Regions from separate parts of the Pantoea sp. Lij88 genome, predicted to be linked through region 2. Evidence: riboswitches for the same ligand, from Rfam matches in the RefSeq annotation. Region 2 holds a riboswitch; each other region holds the start of a gene.
The links. A riboswitch is a leader RNA that binds a small molecule or an ion and turns the genes downstream of it on or off. The one in region 2 is predicted to bind thiamine pyrophosphate.
Positions count from the first base shown of each region.

Region 1: another riboswitch for thiamine pyrophosphate. It lies ahead of thiM (hydroxyethylthiazole kinase); the one in region 2 lies ahead of PU624_RS02345 (FAD-dependent oxidoreductase).
Region 3: another riboswitch for thiamine pyrophosphate. It lies ahead of PU624_RS00635 (TenA family protein); the one in region 2 lies ahead of PU624_RS02345 (FAD-dependent oxidoreductase).
Region 4: another riboswitch for thiamine pyrophosphate. It lies ahead of thiC (phosphomethylpyrimidine synthase ThiC); the one in region 2 lies ahead of PU624_RS02345 (FAD-dependent oxidoreductase).

Region 1 covers NZ_CP118269.1:1,420,334-1,424,794, forward strand. The annotation lists gene ahpF (alkyl hydroperoxide reductase subunit F) at 1-470, shown strand, start outside; gene PU624_RS10400 (AEC family transporter) at 531-1,490, opposite strand; gene PU624_RS10405 (hypothetical protein) at 1,588-1,785, opposite strand; TPP riboswitch at 2,093-2,193, shown strand; gene thiM (hydroxyethylthiazole kinase) at 2,228-3,016, shown strand; gene thiD (bifunctional hydroxymethylpyrimidine kinase/phosphomethylpyrimidine kinase) at 3,013-3,813, shown strand; gene PU624_RS10420 (GntR family transcriptional regulator) at 3,866-4,461, opposite strand, start outside.
Region 2 covers NZ_CP118267.1:440,107-444,567, forward strand. The annotation lists gene PU624_RS02325 (hypothetical protein) at 1-605, shown strand, start outside; gene PU624_RS02330 (alkene reductase) at 758-1,876, shown strand; gene PU624_RS02335 (ArsR/SmtB family transcription factor) at 1,893-2,207, shown strand; gene PU624_RS02340 (cysteine hydrolase family protein) at 2,452-2,997, shown strand; TPP riboswitch at 3,061-3,180, shown strand; gene PU624_RS02345 (FAD-dependent oxidoreductase) at 3,312-4,256, shown strand; gene thiS (sulfur carrier protein ThiS) at 4,240-4,437, shown strand; gene PU624_RS02355 (thiazole synthase) at 4,440-4,461, shown strand, end outside.
Region 3 covers NZ_CP118267.1:120,302-124,762, reverse strand. The annotation lists gene PU624_RS00645 (ABC transporter permease) at 1-704, opposite strand, end outside; gene PU624_RS00640 (ABC transporter ATP-binding protein) at 701-1,423, opposite strand; gene PU624_RS00635 (TenA family protein) at 1,420-2,121, opposite strand; TPP riboswitch at 2,191-2,293, opposite strand; gene PU624_RS00630 (6-phospho-beta-glucosidase) at 2,355-3,785, opposite strand; gene ascF (PTS cellobiose/arbutin/salicin transporter subunit IIBC) at 3,822-4,461, opposite strand, start outside.
Region 4 covers NZ_CP118269.1:3,755,607-3,760,067, forward strand. The annotation lists gene nudC (NAD(+) diphosphatase) at 1-367, opposite strand, end outside; gene rsd (sigma D regulator) at 457-963, shown strand; TPP riboswitch at 1,116-1,216, shown strand; gene thiC (phosphomethylpyrimidine synthase ThiC) at 1,304-3,226, shown strand; gene thiE (thiamine phosphate synthase) at 3,229-3,855, shown strand; gene PU624_RS21425 (aminotransferase-like domain-containing protein) at 4,050-4,461, opposite strand, start outside.

The DNA of each region.
Region 1 (4,461 bases), on a different replicon from region 2:
GCGTGGAAGCGGCCATTGACCTGGCGGGTATCGTTGAACACGTTACGCTGCTGGAGTTTGCCGGTGAGATGCGTGCCGACAAGGTACTGCAGGATAAACTGCGCAGCCTGAAGAACGTTGATGTGATCCTGAACGCACAGACCACTGAAGTGAAAGGCGACGGGACCAAAGTGACCGGCCTGCACTATCTTGACCGTACGACGCAGACCACCCATGAGCTGCCGCTCTCGGGTATCTTCGTTCAGATCGGTCTGCTGCCGAATACCCCATGGCTGGAAGGCGCGGTTGAGCGCAACAAAATGGGTGAGATCATCATCGATGGTAAATGCGAAACCAGCCTGAAAGGCGTGTTCGCAGCGGGCGACTGCACCACCGTGCCGTACAAGCAGATCATCATCGCCAGCGGCGAAGGTGCAAAAGCCTCACTGAGTGCTTTTGACTATCTGATTCGCACCAAATCAGCTGAATAACGTTTAGTCAGCCAGACAATAGCCCTTCAGCATCCGTGCTGAGGGGCTTTTTTTGGCCTGTTAATAGCCCGCCAGCGTCATCAGCATCATCCATATCGGCGTTGTCACTGCCGCAAACACCGTTGAAAACAGCATGCTGGCCGCCGCCGGACCGGTAATGACATTGAACTTCTGCGACATCAGATAGACGTTAACCCCGACCGCCATCGATCCCAGCAGCACCACCACTTTACTCTCCAGCGGCGGCAGATCGGTCAGCCACGCGATAGCCCATACCGTCATCGGTTGCAGCACCAGCTTCAGCAGGCAGATGGTATAGCTCTCTTTTAACCCATCCCGCACCCGATAGTGCGCCAGGCTCATGCCCAGGGTGACCAGCGACAGGGGCGCTGCCAGCGAAGCCAGCATCTTTAGCGGTTCCGCGGCCAGCAGCGGCAACGGGCGCTGCAGAAAACTCCAGGCCGTCCCGCTGAGAATGCCGATGATTAGGGGATTCTTCAGCACGCCGATCAGGGTGCGCCAGAGACCTTCCAGCGAGAAACTTCCCTGTTTTGCCCACTCGACCGAAACAGTCAGTAAGGTCCAGAGGATCAGGCTGTTAAACACCAGCACCAGTGCCACCGGAGGCAGGGCTTCAGGCCCGAGCAGCACCGTGGCCACCGGGATCCCCAGCATCACGTTATTGGAAAAGATGCCGCCCAGCGCAAACACCGAAGCTGCTACGCCATCCAGATTAAACAGCCTTGTTGCCAGCAGTCGCCCCACGATAAACACCAGCAGGCAACTGCCGAAGAAAGCCAGTAACAGGCGTGCATCCACCGGCGGACTCTGCGAGAACGTGCTCATCACCCGAAACAGCATGCAGGGCAGGGCGACGTTAAACACAAAGCGGTTCATTCCTTCGCTGATGCTGGCGGGCCATTTTCCGAGGCGCGTCAGGCAGTATCCCAGCAGGATCAGGATAAACAGCGGGGCTGACAGATAAATTTGATGGCTTAAGCTTTCAAACAGCAGTGGCATAGAGAGAGTCTGGTCAGACGATGATTAGTTATCAGACTAACAAATTGCTAACTAACTGTTAACTGTAACAGTGTCTGGATTGACCGTAGCCGGGACGCTACCCGAGCCAGCGACGCGCCTGCTGGTCGCTGATATCCCGGTAATAGACACGATGGATTATTTCGCCGCAGCCCGGACAACGCGCGGAAAGATAGGTGGAAAGGTAATGTCTGCCATTTGGCGCGACGGCGCCCTGACGTTCAATAATAATGTCCTGCCATCGATGGCGGTGTGGAATAAGCGCTGACAATCGCATCATACATCCTGAATAGTATGAAGTTCCGCTTCAGAAGTTTTCTAACTCAATGAAATAATTTGTTTTTTACGATGACGCTGCGAGCAGGTTAATTATTATGGAGAAACCAGAATGACTGCGGGAAATATTACCCGTTCGGGTAATAACCAGAGTTACCTATAAAGAGGTATCCCGTGAGCCCGCAGCATTAAGCCTTTTTTTCCACCGTCATGAGTTGATCGGGATCATGTGAATTGTTTCAGCTCTGATTATTTGCCGGGCTGGTGTCGCTTGCTTTCGCCGCACAGCTCTCCTATGCTGCAAGCCGTAACACGACTCGGGGTGCCGCTTTCCACACGGAAAGGGCTGAGAAAAACCCGCTGACCTGAACTGGATAATGCCAGCGTAGGGAAGTCTGATGCCTGACCGCATTCGCCTTCTTGTTCGCCGGTTGGGAGCTACGATGACACATCAATCTCAACACCTTTCTGCCGCGCACTTCGCGCCCATCCTGCACACTTTCCGCCGTCAGTCACCGCTGGTGCACTGCATGACCAATGACGTGGTTCAGAACTTCACCGCCAATGTACTGCTGGCACTTAATGCCTCACCTGCAATGGTAATTGATGCTGAGGAAGCCGCAGAGTTCAGCCGCTTTGCCGATGCGCTGCTGATTAACGTGGGCACCCTGACCCGCGAACGCCAGCAGGCGATGCAGGCTGCGGTCATCGCTGCCAGAGAGGCGGGCACACCCTGGACACTCGATCCGGTTGCCGTCGGTGCGCTGACGCTACGCAGTGAGTTCTGCCAGCAGTTGCTAAGTCAGCAACCGGCGGTAATCCGGGGAAATGCGTCAGAGATTCTGGCGCTGGCACAGCAGGCCAGCGGCGGGCGCGGTGTCGATACGCTGCATCAGGCCGATGCGGCACTCGATGCGGCACAGCATCTCGCTGAGACCTGGAACACGCTGGTGATCGTTACCGGAGAAGTGGACTATGCCACCGATGGTCAGCGATTCCTCGCCATAAGCGGGGGAAGCCCGTTAATGACGCGGGTGGTCGGGACCGGCTGCGCGCTCTCGGCTGTGGTCGCGGGCTTCAGCAGTCTGCCTGGCGATCGTTTATTGAATGTCGCTGCTGCCTGCCAGGTCATGGCCCTGGCGGGGGAAAAGGCAGCGGCGCAGACGTGCGGGCCGGGCAGCTTTGCCACGGCGTTTATCGATGCACTCTGGACGCTGGAGGCGAAATCATGAAGCGCATTAATGCCCTGACGATTGCCGGTACCGATCCCAGCGGTGGCGCAGGTATTCAGGCCGATCTGAAAACCTTTTCCGCGTTGGGAGCCTATGGCACCAGCGTTATTACCGCGCTGGTGGCACAAAATACGCAGGGCGTGCAGTCGGTTTATCGCATTGAACCTGACTTTGTTGCCGCCCAGCTCGACTCGGTGCTGGATGATGTGCGCATCGACAGCGCAAAAATCGGCATGCTGTCAGAAACGGCCATCGTGGAACAGGTTGCCGCCCGGCTAAAGCATGCGGCGATCCCCTTTGTGGTGCTGGATACGGTCATGGTCGCGAAAAGTGGTGATGCGTTGCTCTCGCCAGATGCCGTGGCCAGCGTACGGGAGCTGTTACTGCCGCAGGTCTCGCTGATCACGCCTAATCTGCCGGAAGCGGCGGCGTTGCTGGATTGCGGGATTGCCAAAGATGAGACGGAGATGCGCGAGCAGGGACGAGCCTTGCTGGCCCTGGGATGTCAGGCCGTGCTGATGAAGGGCGGTCACCTGGCGGCGGACGAAAGCCCGGACTGGCTGCTTACGCCTTCAGCAGAGCAGCGATTCAGTACGTCGCGCGTGGATACCCGTCATACACATGGCACCGGCTGTACGCTGTCGGCTGCGTTAGCCGCGTTGCGTCCGCGTCATGCTGACTGGGCAGAGACGATAGGGGAAGCTAAAAACTGGTTACAGCAGGCGCTGTTACAGGCGGATTCGCTGGAGGTCGGAAAGGGTATCGGGCCGGTTCACCATTTTCATCAATGGTGGTAACGACGAAGGCCCGCATCGGCCTGTTGATCAGGCGGTGCGGGCGGTTTCAGGTTCAGGGTGCTTCAAACCAGGCGCTGTTACGTTCGGCAATCGGGGTGATCGAGAAGATCATCTCCTGCAGGTGATGACGCATTGCCGCTTCCGCGGCATCGGCGTCGTGACGCTTCAGCGCGGCATAAATCTCTTCATGCTGCTCAATCACTTTTTCCGGCGGAGAGACCTCACTCAGCGTCAGGAACCGCACCCGGTCCATGGCGGCTTTGATGTTCTCCACCGTCTCCCAGGCCAGCTTGCAGTCAATGCTTTCAGCAATCAGGCGATGAAATTCATCGTCCAGAGTCAGAAAGCCCTGGCTGTCATGCCGCTCAGCCGCCATGCGCTGCAGCTGCAGATTGTGTTCCAGCGCCATCAGGGCTGGATCATTAATCTCCAGCGCCGCGCGACGAACCACAGACACTTCCACTGCTTCACGGATGAAGCGGCCATCCGCCACCCGCTTAGCGGAGATTTTGCGCACGAAAGTGCCGCGCTGCGGCAATACCTGTACCAGTCCGGCTTCGGCCAGCTTGATGAACGCTTCGCGCACTGGCTGGCGTGAGACGTTGAAGCGCGCGGACACCTCTTTTTCAGAGAGCAGCGAGCCCGGCT
Region 2 (4,461 bases):
CCAACACCAGCTGGGATGCCAGCACATTTAAGCCACTTCTGAGTATGACGGCTGACAATACCCAGAGCTCGATGGATGACTTCGCCGCTGCCTTACATCAGGTACTGGCTGAAGGGCAGGTGGGGCGTAATCAGTACGATAACAGCGATACCTCTGAAGCCATGTCACTGACCCTGACTCAGTCTAAGCTGCATACTCTGATTGAAAAATATGTCTCCGGATCCCATCAGCAAAAGGCGACTCGCATCACCGATCAGATGATAAACGTCAAAGTGGCTATTCGAAACAGCGCGATGTTGTCGGGCGCTCAGGATATGCTGACGCTGGCGATGAATTATGGCACCCGTGATATGCAGGATAGTGCACGTGATAATCTTAAAGCATTTGAAAACGGTACCGCACGGCCTCAGGTTGAGCTGAACGGCATGATGAAAGCCATGAACTCGGGCAGTGATATGAATACTGTATTCAGCGCCTTTGCGGCTATCATTCGTGCCACGCCCAACCCCGGCAATGCTGCACAACCGTCTATAGATGGTGCGTTGAAGCAGCTGAATGTCTATCGCCAGCAATGGCAGGCGTTCACTGAAAAATACGCTTCTTAATGTTCTGATGATCCTGCAGCTGGCCTGAGTGTGACGTCTGCAGGATTACCCCTCTGATAAACGATCCCCGAACAGAAAGCACGGATTACACATTTACAAATTTAAATGTGTAAATATAATGGCGCCTCTTAAACACCAGAGGACTTACTGTTATGCCGTCACTTTTTACCCCCCTGAACCTGGGCGATCTTAAACTTCGCAACCGCATTGTCCTGCCGCCGCTGACGCGCTGCCGCAGTGAACAGCCGGGCAACATTCCCGGCGAGTTGATGGTGGAGTATTACCGCCAGCGTGCCAGCGCGGGACTGATGGTCACCGAAGGCACCCAGATTGAGCCTCGCGGGCAGGGTTATGCATGGACGCCGGGGATCCACAGCGAGGCGCAGATCGCGGGCTGGAAAAAGGTCACGGAGGCGGTACATCAGGAAGGCGCCACGATTTTCTGCCAGCTCTGGCATGTTGGCCGCGTATCTCATAATGAACTTCAGCCAGGCAAGCAGCCACCGGTAGCGCCTTCAGCCATCGCAGCCGACAACGTCCGGGTGTTTATTGAAACCGGGCCAGGCGCGGGGATACTGACTGCACCCAGCGAGCCTCGGGCACTGACCACAGAAGAAGTGAAAGAGATTGTGGCGCTGTACAAACGCGCAGCGGAGAACGCCAAAGCCGCCGGTTTCGACGGCGTGGAACTGCACTCCGCCAACGGCTATCTGATTAACCAGTTTATTTCAGAACATACCAACTTCCGTAAGGATGAATATGGTGGCTCAGCAGAGAATCGTCTGCGCTTCCTGCGTGAAGTCGTTGAGGCCGTCAGCTCGGTGTTTGGCAGCCATCGCGTGGGCGTCCGGTTTGCACCGCTGTTTTCCAGTACCGATGAAGAGCGCGTCTATCTTGGCCTGGTTGAAAGCGATCCCCACGCGACCTACATCCGTGCCGCAAAGCTGCTGAATGAACTTGAAGTTGGCTATCTCTCAATTGCTGAAGCGGACTGGGATAATAGCCCGGACATGCCAGAGAGTTTCCGCGTTGCGCTGCGGGAAACATTCCGGTCTCCGATCATCTATTCAGGTCGCTATACGGCAGAAAAAGCGCAGCATGTGCTGGAAAAAGGCTGGGGCGATCTGTTTGGTTTTGGCCGATCATTCATCGCCAATCCCGATCTGCCCGCGCGCATTCAATCAGGCTATCCGCTGAATGAGGTCGATAACGCCTCCCTGTATGGCGGTACTGAGAAAGGCTATACTGACTATCCTGTTTTTCAATCCTGATATTTTGTGAGGCGGCATGTCCCCCGAAAATGCCCTGAAGTTACTGTCCAACCCGACCAGAGTGGCAGTGCTGAAGTGGCTTAAAAATCCTGATGAAGCGTTTGCGGGCTATACCCAGCTCTATCCCTTCGATCAGTATGGCGTCTGTGCCAGCCTCATACAGGACAAGGCGGGCTTATCACAGCCCGCCACATCGTTATGCCTGAAAGCCCTTCACAGTGCAGGTCTGGTCGAAGCCAGCAAAGTGGGAAAATGGACCTATTATCGTCGCGCCGAACCGCGCATTCGTGAAATCACTGGTGCGGTGACGCAATCACTTAAGGCGCTTTAAAAGCGACAGCATTCAGGATAGTGTAGATTCCAGCCCCCTCCTGTTGAGGGTGACGCTTCCCGTATTCTTAACTCAGGATCAGAAAATGTTTATGTCAGTTCTGTCTTTCACCACCGTCACCACCACCGCGCTCAGCGGCGGCGTGGGCGACTTTGTGACTGGCACCTGACACAACAGATTCCCACTCCCCGCCGAACCGGACGGGGACCTGTTCTCCGTTCTTAAAACTGAATGGAGCCAGGTCATGATGACATCTGAAAGTGCACTTTTAATCATCGATATGCAGCAGGGCCTTTTTCATGGTCCAGCGGCGCCTTTCGCCGCAGACAGCATTCTGTCGACTATCACTCTGCTTATCACCAAAGCACGGCAGTCTGATGTGCCCATCTTTTTTGCCCGCCATATCGGGCCTGATCATTCCCCCTTCAACGAACAAAGCCCGCTGACTCGCCTCATCCCGGAATTGCAGGTTAACCCGCAGGCAGATATCGTCTTCACAAAACGATATCCCAGCTGTTTCAGAGAGACCGGCCTGCACCATCAGCTCAGGCAAAGAGGCGTTAAACAACTGGTGATAGCCGGGATGAAAACGGAGTTCTGTGTTGATACGACCTGTCGCGCCGCACCGGAACTGGGTTTTAACGTCGTGCTGATTTCCGATGCGCATACCACCGTCGATAATCCGCATCTCTCTGCGGAGAAGATTATTGGTCATCATAATCAGACACTGGCGGGACCCTTTGTGACGCTGGCAACCGCCGCTGACTGGTCGTCCGGGTCGGCCCTTTAATGCCGATATTCATGTGCTGCACTTCGCCCGCGGCTTGACGAAGCCGCCCGCTTAACTTACAACTAAACGCGTCAGGGGAGTCTCGCCAGAGAGACTGAGAGGCTAATAGCGCATCGCGCGGCTTAGCGACCCTTAGAACCTGACCCAGTTGATACTGGCGTAGGAAGACGGGTATCGCATCAGATACTTGCCGCAGGAGCGCGTTCGCGATGCTTCTGCCTTTTCCCTCTGTATCACGGGTCATCGTTAACTGATAACGAGGCCAAAGTGAAATATCTTATCCTGAATCTCTCTGTTCCTGTCCGGTGGCTACCATGAGCCGCTGGTCGGTGCTCGGCAGCGGCGTGGCCGGGCTGTGCGTCGCCACACTGCTTGTGGAGCGCGGAGAAACTGTCGAAATCATTACGCAGCCAGACTGTCGCGCGGCCTCCCACTGGGCGGGCGGCATGCTTGCGCCCTGGTGCGAAGCGGAAAGCGCGCCTCAGCAGGTGATCGAATGGGGTCAGCACGCTGCGGGCTGGTGGGCGCAACGCGTTGATGGCGTGGTGCAGCAGGGCACGCTGGTGGTAGCGCCGCCGCGTGACAGCCGCGAGCTGACGCGCTTCGCCAGCATGACCCTGAAGCATCAGTGGGTCGCACCGGGTGACATCGAACCGGCGCTGGAAAATCGCTTTGCCCGCGGCCTGTTTTTTGCGGCTGAGGCGCATCTCGATCCCCGCCGCGCCCTGCAGCAACTGCGCGACAAACTGCAGCAGGCTGGCGTCCCTTTTCACAGCGGTAACCCCACCGGCAAAATCATCGACTGTCGTGGCATCCATGCCATTGACCAGCAGCCCGCCTTGCGTGCTGTGCGGGGTGAGATGCTGATCCTGCAGACGTCCGACGTTCAGCTCTCCCGTCCTGTCCGGCTGCTGCACCCCCGCTTTCCCTGCTATCTGGTGCCGCGCGCAGGCGGGCACTTCATGCTGGGTGCCACGATGGTCGAAAGCCATGACAGCAGCCCGATCAGTGCCAGGGCGATGATGGAGCTGCTCAGTGCCGCTTATAGCCTGCATCCGGCGCTGGCCGAAGCGCGGATCGTGGAGAGCGGCACCGGCCTGCGTCCCGCTTACCGACAGAACCTGCCTGAAGTCCGCTATGAAAATGGCCGTTTCTCGTTAAACGGGCTTTACCGTCACGGCTTTTTACTGGCACCGATTATGGCTGAAAAACTCATGCTGCAACTTACTCAGGAGATGACTCATGCGAGTTCAACTTAATGGACGCCCGATTGAAACCGATGCAGAGACGCTGGCAGAGCTAATGGCGGAGCAGCAGATCGACCCGCGCACCGTCGCCACCGCGCTGAACGGTGAGTTTGTGCCGCGCAGCCTTTATGCCAGCCAGCAGCTTGAGGCGGGCAGTCAGCTGGAAATTCTGTCACCGATGCAGGGGGGTTAATCATGTTCTATCACTTTACGCCGC
Region 3 (4,461 bases), 310 kb from region 2:
GACAGCCACAGCGCCAGCGTCATCAGCACCAGAATGAAGAGCGCGGCAAAACACATGTCGCTCTGCATCCGCGCGTTAGCATTCAGCATCACGAAGCCCAGCCCTTCGGCTGAGCCGACCCATTCACCGATGATCGCGCCGATTGGCGCGACGGCCGCCGCCATCCGCAGGCCCGAACCCAGCGCGGGCAGCGCCGCTAACAGTCGGACATGACGCAGTTGTGCGGTGGGTGAAGCGCCCATAGTGCGGGCCAGATCGAGATAGCCGGGCGTGACGCGACGCAGGCCATCAAAAAAGGTGGAGGTTACCGGGAAGAAGATCACCAGCACGGCCATCGCGACTTTGGCGCTCATACCAAAGCCAAACCACAGCACCAGCAGGGGGGCCAGGGCAAACACCGGAATCGCCTGGCTGGTAATCACCAGCGGCATCATCCAGCGCTGTAACCACGGCGAAAACGTCATGCCCAGCGCCAGCACACTACCCAGCAGCACGCCGAGCGCCATGCCGCTGAGGATCTCAATCAGGGTAATCAGCGTGTGATGGCTCAGATAGTCCGCGTTCTGCCACAGCGCGGCGGCGACCGCAGCGGGCGAGGGCAGCAGAAACGCCGGAATAGAGGTCAGCGTGGCGAGCCACCACAGCGCAATCAGTCCTGCAAACAGCGTGACTCCCCGGTGAAGTCCGGCTAAACGTGATCTCATCCGGCTATCCTGCTTAGCTGTTTCAGCAGGGCGGCCTGACTCTGGATAACATGGATGTCATCGGCTGCCCGCGGTGGCTGACCCTGGAGTGGGGATGCGGCTTCTATTCCCGCAGAACCGATCACCAGCAGATGATGACTGAGCCGGCAGGCTTCTGCGGCATCATGGGTAATCAGCAGTACGGTGTGACCGACCAGCACTTCCGCGGCCAGCGTCTGGATCTGCGTCCGCGTCAGTGCATCCAGCGCGGAGAACGGCTCATCCATCAGCACAATCGGCTGACGGGTGTATAGGGTGCGAGCCAGCGCCGCACGCTGACGCATCCCGCCGGAGAGTGTCGCGGGCCGCGCGCGGGCACAGTGACTCAGACCTACCCGTTCCAGCAGATGCTGCGCCCAGTCGCGATCGGCTTTCTTCCCGTTCAGGCGACTCGCGAGGCAGACATTCTGTTCCACCGTGAGCCAGGGATAGAGCAAATCCTGTTGCCCCATCCAGGCGATGCGCCCGGTCAGCGGCAGGCCATCGCTGCCGCTAATCTGTCCGGAGGTCGGGGGTGTCAGACCCGCAATGACCCGCATCAGGCTGCTTTTACCCACGCCGCTGGCACCCAGCAAAGCGGTAAAAGCGCCGCCCGCGATCTCCAGATCAAGCTGGCTGAACAGCTGCTGCTGACCCAGCGTCAGGCAGAGCTGGCGAACTGAAATCCCCGGCGGGTTCATGGACTGACCTGAAGAGGGGCAGCACTATTGAGACCCATCTGCCAGAACGCCGCTTCCAGCCGGGTTGCGGTGGTGAAAATCTCAGTCAGCGGGTTAAAACGTTGTTCACCCGCGCGCTGCTGAGCCAGGGCTTCAAACAGCAGGAGTGAGGAACCGACGCCCGCCAGGTAAGATTCATCCCCATAGTTCTCTATCCATGGAGCGTACGGATTTCCCTCAAAGCGTGTCGCAGGATCGTCCAGCAGCGTCAGGCCAATTTCAGCGTAACCAGCAACACAGGGCATCAGCGCAGTCATCAGTTCCAGCGCGTCCCCGGTGTGACCCACGTCCAGCACGTAGCGGGTATAGTTGATCGTTTCCATGGCCTCGGGTTCGCTCGCCATTGACGCCTCGCTGATGCCCCATTGCTGGCAGTAAGCCAGATGCAGCGGCAGTTCGCTGACGATGGCGTTGAGCGATGCCGTCGCGCTGCGCAACGCGGCTGGCTCTGAGAGTTTGCTGATCAGCAGACCCCAGGCACGGGCAAAGTGCAGCAGGAAGAGATAATCCTGGGTGAGATAGTGGCGGAATGCGGCGGGTGGCAGCGTGCCCTGACCGAGCTGCTGCACAAAATCGTGCGCGACATAAGCGTGCCAGTGACTGCCCGCCTGCTGGCGCAGACGACCATAAAAGCCGGTTTCGAAAAGCGGATGTGACATGGGATCTCCAGTAACAGGGAGATCCGGGCATACGGTCTGGAACAGGGGATAGTGCAGGAGATAATGCAGAAAAATCTGCCGACCCGTCCCTTCGCTGGCATGACCCAGATCAGGTTCAAAGGGTTCGGCTTTCGCCATCTCAGCCCATTACAGGACACCCCTCGGAGACATTCGTTATACGATAATTAGTGCCGGAGTACAACGGCACGCGTGCGCGATATTAAGTGACATTGTCACTCAAGATCGGCCCCGTTACTGGCAATCACTTTCTTATACCACCAGAACGATTTCTTGCGCGTGCGCGCCAGCGTGCCGTTGCCCAAATCGTCACGGTCAACGTAAACGAAACCGTAGCGCTTGCTCATTTCACCGGTTGAGGCGGCAACCAGATCGATGCAGCCCCAGCTGGTGTAACCCATCACCGGCACACCATCTTCGATGGCATCGCCCATGGCGCGGATGTGTTCACGCAGATAGCTGATGCGGTAATCATCATTAATCTCGCCATTCGCGTCGATTTCATCGCGCGCACCCAGGCCATTTTCGACCAGGAATAGCGGTTTCTGGTAGCGGTCATACATCATGTTCATGGTAATGCGTAAGCCGAGCGGATCGATGCCCCAGCCCCACTCGCTGCGCGGCACGTGAGGATTAGGCAGGGATTTCACCACGTTGGCGGCACTGCTGTTCTGCTCATTCATCTCCGCCGAGGCGCAGCGTGAAGCGTAGTAACTGAACGAGACGAAATCGACGCTGTTTTTCAGAATGTCGGCATCACCGGCTTCGATCTCAAGCGTCACGCCTTTTTCACGGAACACCCGCGCGGCATAGGCCGGATAAGCGCCGCGCGCCTGCACATCGATAAAGAACAGGTTTTCGCGATCTTTCTCCAGCGCCGCCCAGACATCTTCCGGTTTACTCGACCACGGATAGAAGTTGCCACCGGCCAGCATGCAGCCGACCTGGTTAGCCGGATTGACCTCATGCGCGATCCGCGTGACCAGTGCGCTGGCAACCAGTTCATGATGTGCTGCCTGGTATTTTACCTGCTCCTTATTCTCACCCGGTTCGAATACCAGACCGGCGCCGGAAAACGGGCTGTGCAGCAGGATATTGATCTCGTTAAACGTCAGCCAGTACTTCACCAGCCCATCAAACGCTTCGAAACAAGTGCGGGCATAACGGGCAAAAAAGTTCACCATCTTGCGGTTACGCCACGAACCATATTCCGTGACCAGATGCATCGGCACATCAAAGTGGCAGAGCGTGACCAGCGGTTCGATATGATATTTCCGGCACTCCTCGAAGACCGCGCGGTAAAAGGCGATGCCTTCCGGATTAGGCGTCAGTTCATCCCCATTGGGATAGAGACGGCTCCAGGCGATCGAAGTGCGGAACACGCTGAACCCCATCTCCGCCATCAGCGCGATATCCTCCCGATAGCGGTGATAGAAATCGATGGCATCATGGCTGGGATAAAATTCGTCGTCACGCAGGGTAAAACGCTTTTCCAGACCCAGTTTGACCGGCATACGATGCGGGCCATGCGGGATCATATCGACGGTGGTTAAGCCCTTTCCGCCTTCACGAAAGCCGCCTTCACTCTGGTTGGCGGCCAGTGCGCCGCCCCATAAAAATCCTTGCGGGAACCTTGAATAAGACATGCAATCCTCTTTTCCGGGTCAGCGTGACCCTTTCCTTTAGTGACTATTAATCGCGTTAGTGCGTTCGGTAACCGGCACAGGTTGCGCGGCGGTTCCGGCTTCGGATTTCGTTTCAGTTTCAGTTTCAGGAATATCTTCAAACCCTAACAGCAGCGTCAGCACAAATGACAGCACCACCGACAACACCATGACCGCACCGACCCAGACGATACTCATGGGATTAGCCGGGTCGAAGAACTGTACGCTGGTGAACAGACCCGGTGAGGCCATTGAGTGGCTGGCCAGCCCGCCAATGCCCGCGACCGCGCCGCAGATAAAGCCGCTGATCAGACAGGCGATCAGCGGGCGTTTAAGGCGCACCGCGACGCCATATAGCGCCGGTTCAGAAATGCCGGCAATGATGGCCGAGGCCGCCGCCGCCAGTGCGGTCTGGCGCAGTTCGCGATTTTTAGTCCGGAACGCCACCGCCAGGGACGATCCGCCCAGCGACAGGTTGGCCCCAATTTCAGACGGCATCACCATGCCTTCTTTGCCGGTCTCGGCGATGGTCTGGATGATGGTCGGCGTAAATACCCGATGCATCCCGGTCATCACCAGCAGCGGCCAGATGGCACCCATAATCGCAACCGACAGCCAGCCAAGATAGCCATGGACGGTGTAGACCAGCGCGGATATG
Region 4 (4,461 bases), on a different replicon from region 2:
AACGCTCACGGCAATGGCTGCAGAGACAGGCAAATTCATGTTTACTGTGGTGCATTTCATGGCCGCAATAGCCGCACCAGCGATGAGAACGGTAGAATTCCGCCAGCTGCACACCGCGACCCACCAGCTGAAACAGCTCGACATCCTGATCGATGAGCTGCCGGACTGAAAACATATCGGAGGTGCGAGGCTCACAAATCAGCCAGACTTTCTCCCCCTGCCATTCTCCAATGGTCCGGGCCTTACTGCCGGTCAAACCAAATTTTTCGGCGTTTCCGTGGGGTAAATCACCTTGTGGCAACCAAAGTTTCTGTTCATGGCTGACAATCCACCATCCAGCGTCTACGCTTGAGATTTCGCATTGCATTTATTTCGTCATCCTTAGCGTCAATTCGCACGCTGAAGCCCTGATGTTAAGTGTGTAGATAAACAACTATAACTCACATGGAGTTAGATATGCTTAACCAGTTAGACGTCCTGGCTGAACGCGTAGGTGGCAGTAATGAACTGGTCGATTCGTGGCTTGAAGCCCGTCGTCAGCTGCTGGTGACCTATTATCACCTGGTCGGTCTTAAACCCAATAAAGAGGCGCTGACGCGTCTGGATGAGCAGGCGCTGGACAACTTCTGCCACGGCCTGGTCGATTATCTTTCTGCGGGTCACTTCAGTATCTACGAGCGCGTCATCAGTGAAATGAGTGGCGACAGTCCGATGATTGCTGCCGCGCAGATCTATCCTCCGCTGGAAGCCAACACCGAGCGTCTGATGCAACTGTATGACGGTCACCTGCAGCAGGCCATTGACGACGAAAACTGCATGACTTTCCAGCAGGCGCTGTCTGAAGTGGGTGAAGTGCTGGAAGCACGCTTCACGCTGGAAGATAAGCTGATTCAGCTGGCATGGGATAACAAACTTGTCCCCCCGCCGGTAGCGAATGACAGCCATATCGCCCGTCCGGCGTAATGACTATCACAGGCAAAGGGGTTGAGATTATCCCGTAGCCCTTTTATGCTGAACAGGTTCTGAGGAGTGCTCTCCAAAGAACCTTTTTTATTTTCGCTTTGAAATGTAAGGTTTTTACGCCCGAGTCTCTTATCAGACACCCGCGTGAAAACGGCTTCTTGTCGGAGTGCCCAGTTGGGCTGAGACCGTTAATTCGGGATCCGCGGAACCTGATCAGGTTAGAACCTGCGAAGGGAACAAGAGTAAAACTTCTCTGTATGTCAGCACGCTTGTGCTGCTTATACGGTTACTCCTTCCGAACTCCGGACAAGCATCGTTCCCCCTTAACTGGAAGATTGCTATGTCTGAACCAAAAATGACCCGTCGTGAACAGCGTGCCCAGGCGCAGGAATTTATCGATTCTCTGCAAAGCGGCAGTGCCTTTCCCCAGTCCCGTCGCATCTGGATTAACGGCAGCCGGGAAGATATTCGCGTTCCCATGCGTGAAATCACCCTCAGCCCGACCCACATCGGCGGCAGCAAAGAACAGCCTCTCTATGAGCAGAATGAAGCGGTGCCGGTCTATGACACGGCGGGTGCCTATGGCGATCCTGCGGCACAGATCGATGTGCATCGTGGCCTGGAAAAACTGCGTGCCCGCTGGATTGCTGAACGCGACGACAGCGAGCTTCTCGAACAGAACAGCTCGGGCTATACCCAGCAGCGGCTGGCTGACGAGGGGCTGGATCATCTGCGCTTCGATCATCTTCCGACTCCGCGCCGCGCCCGCGCAGGCCGCCGCGTCACGCAACTGCACTATGCCCGCCAGGGGATGATTACCCCGGAGATGGAGTTTATCGCCCTGCGGGAAAACATGGGCCGTGAGCGAATCCGCAGCGAGGTGCTGCTGCAACAGCATCCAGGCCACAGTTTTGGCGCGCATCTGCCAGCCAGCATCACACCCGAGTTTGTGCGTCAGGAGGTCGCTGCCGGACGCGCCATCATCCCTGCCAATATCAATCACCCGGAATCGGAGCCGATGATCATTGGCCGCAACTTCCTGGTTAAGGTCAACGCCAACATCGGTAACTCGGCGGTGACCTCTTCCATTGAGGAGGAGGTGGAAAAGCTGGTCTGGTCGACTCGCTGGGGTGCCGACACGGTGATGGATCTCTCAACCGGCCGTTATATTCATGAAACGCGCGAATGGATTTTGCGAAACAGCCCGGTGCCTATCGGGACCGTGCCGATCTATCAGGCGCTGGAAAAAGTGAATGGCGTGGCCGAAGCGCTGAACTGGGAAATTTTCCGGGACACGCTGCTCGAACAGGCGGAACAGGGTGTCGATTACTTCACTATTCACGCGGGCGTGCTGCTGCGTTATGTCCCGATGACGGCGAAGCGTCTGACCGGGATTGTTTCGCGGGGTGGATCGATCATGGCGAAATGGTGCCTGTCGCATCATCAGGAGAGCTTCCTGTATGAGCACTTCCGTGAGATCTGTGAAATCTGTGCCGCTTACGATGTCTCCCTGTCCCTGGGCGACGGCCTGCGTCCGGGTTCGATTCAGGATGCCAACGACGAGGCGCAGTTTGCCGAACTGCGAACCCTGGGCGAACTGACCCGCATTGCCTGGCAATATGATGTTCAGGTGATGATTGAAGGTCCGGGCCATGTGCCGATGCATATGATCCGCCGCAATATGACTGAACAGCTCGACCTGTGCGATGAAGCCCCCTTCTACACGCTTGGCCCGCTGACCACCGATATCGCCCCCGGCTATGACCATTTCACCTCAGGTATTGGTGCCGCCATGATTGGCTGGTTTGGTTGCGCCATGTTGTGTTACGTCACCCCCAAAGAGCATCTGGGTCTGCCTAACAAAGAGGATGTGAAGCAGGGATTGATCACCTACAAAATCGCGGCGCATGCCGCCGATCTGGCCAAAGGCCATCCGGGTGCGCAGATCCGTGATAACGCCATGTCCAAGGCACGCTTTGAATTCCGCTGGGAGGATCAGTTTAATCTGGCGCTGGATCCGCATACGGCGAGGGCGATGCATGACGAAACCCTGCCGCAGGAGTCGGGCAAGGTGGCCCATTTCTGCTCGATGTGCGGCCCCAAATTCTGCTCGATGAAGATTTCTCAGGAGGTGCGCGAGTTTGCTGCACGTCAGGATGCCCGCGCAGAGCCGGTCGAAGTGGGCATGGCGCAGATGTCAGACCGTTTTCGCAGCCACGGCGGCGAACTGTATCACCCTGCCGATGCCATTAAGGAGGAGTAACGATGCCCGCATTCCCTGCTACCGCCCCACGCCTGGGGCTTTATCCGGTGGTTGATAGCCCCGAGTGGATTGAACGCCTGCTGGAGATGGGCGTTCGCACGCTGCAGCTGCGCATTAAGGATCAGCCCGATGAGATCGCCGAGCCTGCCATTGCCCAGGCAATTGCGCTGGGTAAACGCTATGACGCGCGCCTGTTTATCAATGACTACTGGCAGCTGGCAATAAAACATCAGGCTTATGGCGTACATCTGGGTCAGGAGGATCTGGATGTGGCCGATCTTGCCCGGATTCATCAGGCCGGATTGCGTCTGGGACTCTCCACCCATGACGATGCTGAACTGGATCGCGCGCTGGCAATCCAGCCCTCTTACATCGCACTTGGGCATATTTTCCCGACGCAGACCAAAGAGATGCCTTCTGCGCCGCAGGGCATTGAACAGCTGAAGCGGCACCTGACACGCCTGACGCATATTCCCACCGTGGCGATTGGCGGTATCTCGATTGTACGGGCACCTGAGGTGCTGGCAACGGGCGTGGGCAGTATTGCGGTGGTGAGTGCGATTACCCAGGCGGATGACTGGCGTGAAGCAACCCGGACTCTGCTGGCGCTGGCAGAACCCGCCAGCTAGGGATTTGTGGAACCTGTCGCGCATTAGCGGCTGCAAAACAGGTAATGCCAGCGTTCTCGCGGGAAAGCGGCGCGCAAACGTATGTTTTGCCGCTGGCGCTCTGTGATCCAACACCTTAACGTGGCATCCGTCAGGTTAAGGTTATCTGACCAGGGCCGGATCCCTCCTCTTGCCGGCCCTGCTTCTTCTTGCCGCTATGCGGGAGAAGAGGCGGAAGTCTGTGTCTCATGTTCGCACGAGATCATCGCGCGTTCGACAGCCGCACCCACCAGCGCCAGCGCCTGTTCAGTCTGCTCGTTGATGGGCAGCCCGTAGTTTAAGCGCAGGCAGTTACGGTATTTACCCGAGGCCGAAAACAGTGAGCCTACGGCAATCTGAATTTTTGACTCGCGCAGTTCGCGGTTAAGCCGGACCGCGTCAAATGCTTCTGGGAGTTCTATCCACATCAGAAAGCCGCCCTGAGGACGGGAAACGCAGATGCCGCAGGGAAAATAGTGGCGTACCCAGCAGCTAAAGGTTTCATAGTTGCGATGATAAATTTGCCGCATCCGGCGCAGATGGGGCTGATAATGGCCCTGGCGGATAAACTCGGATACCGCATGCTGA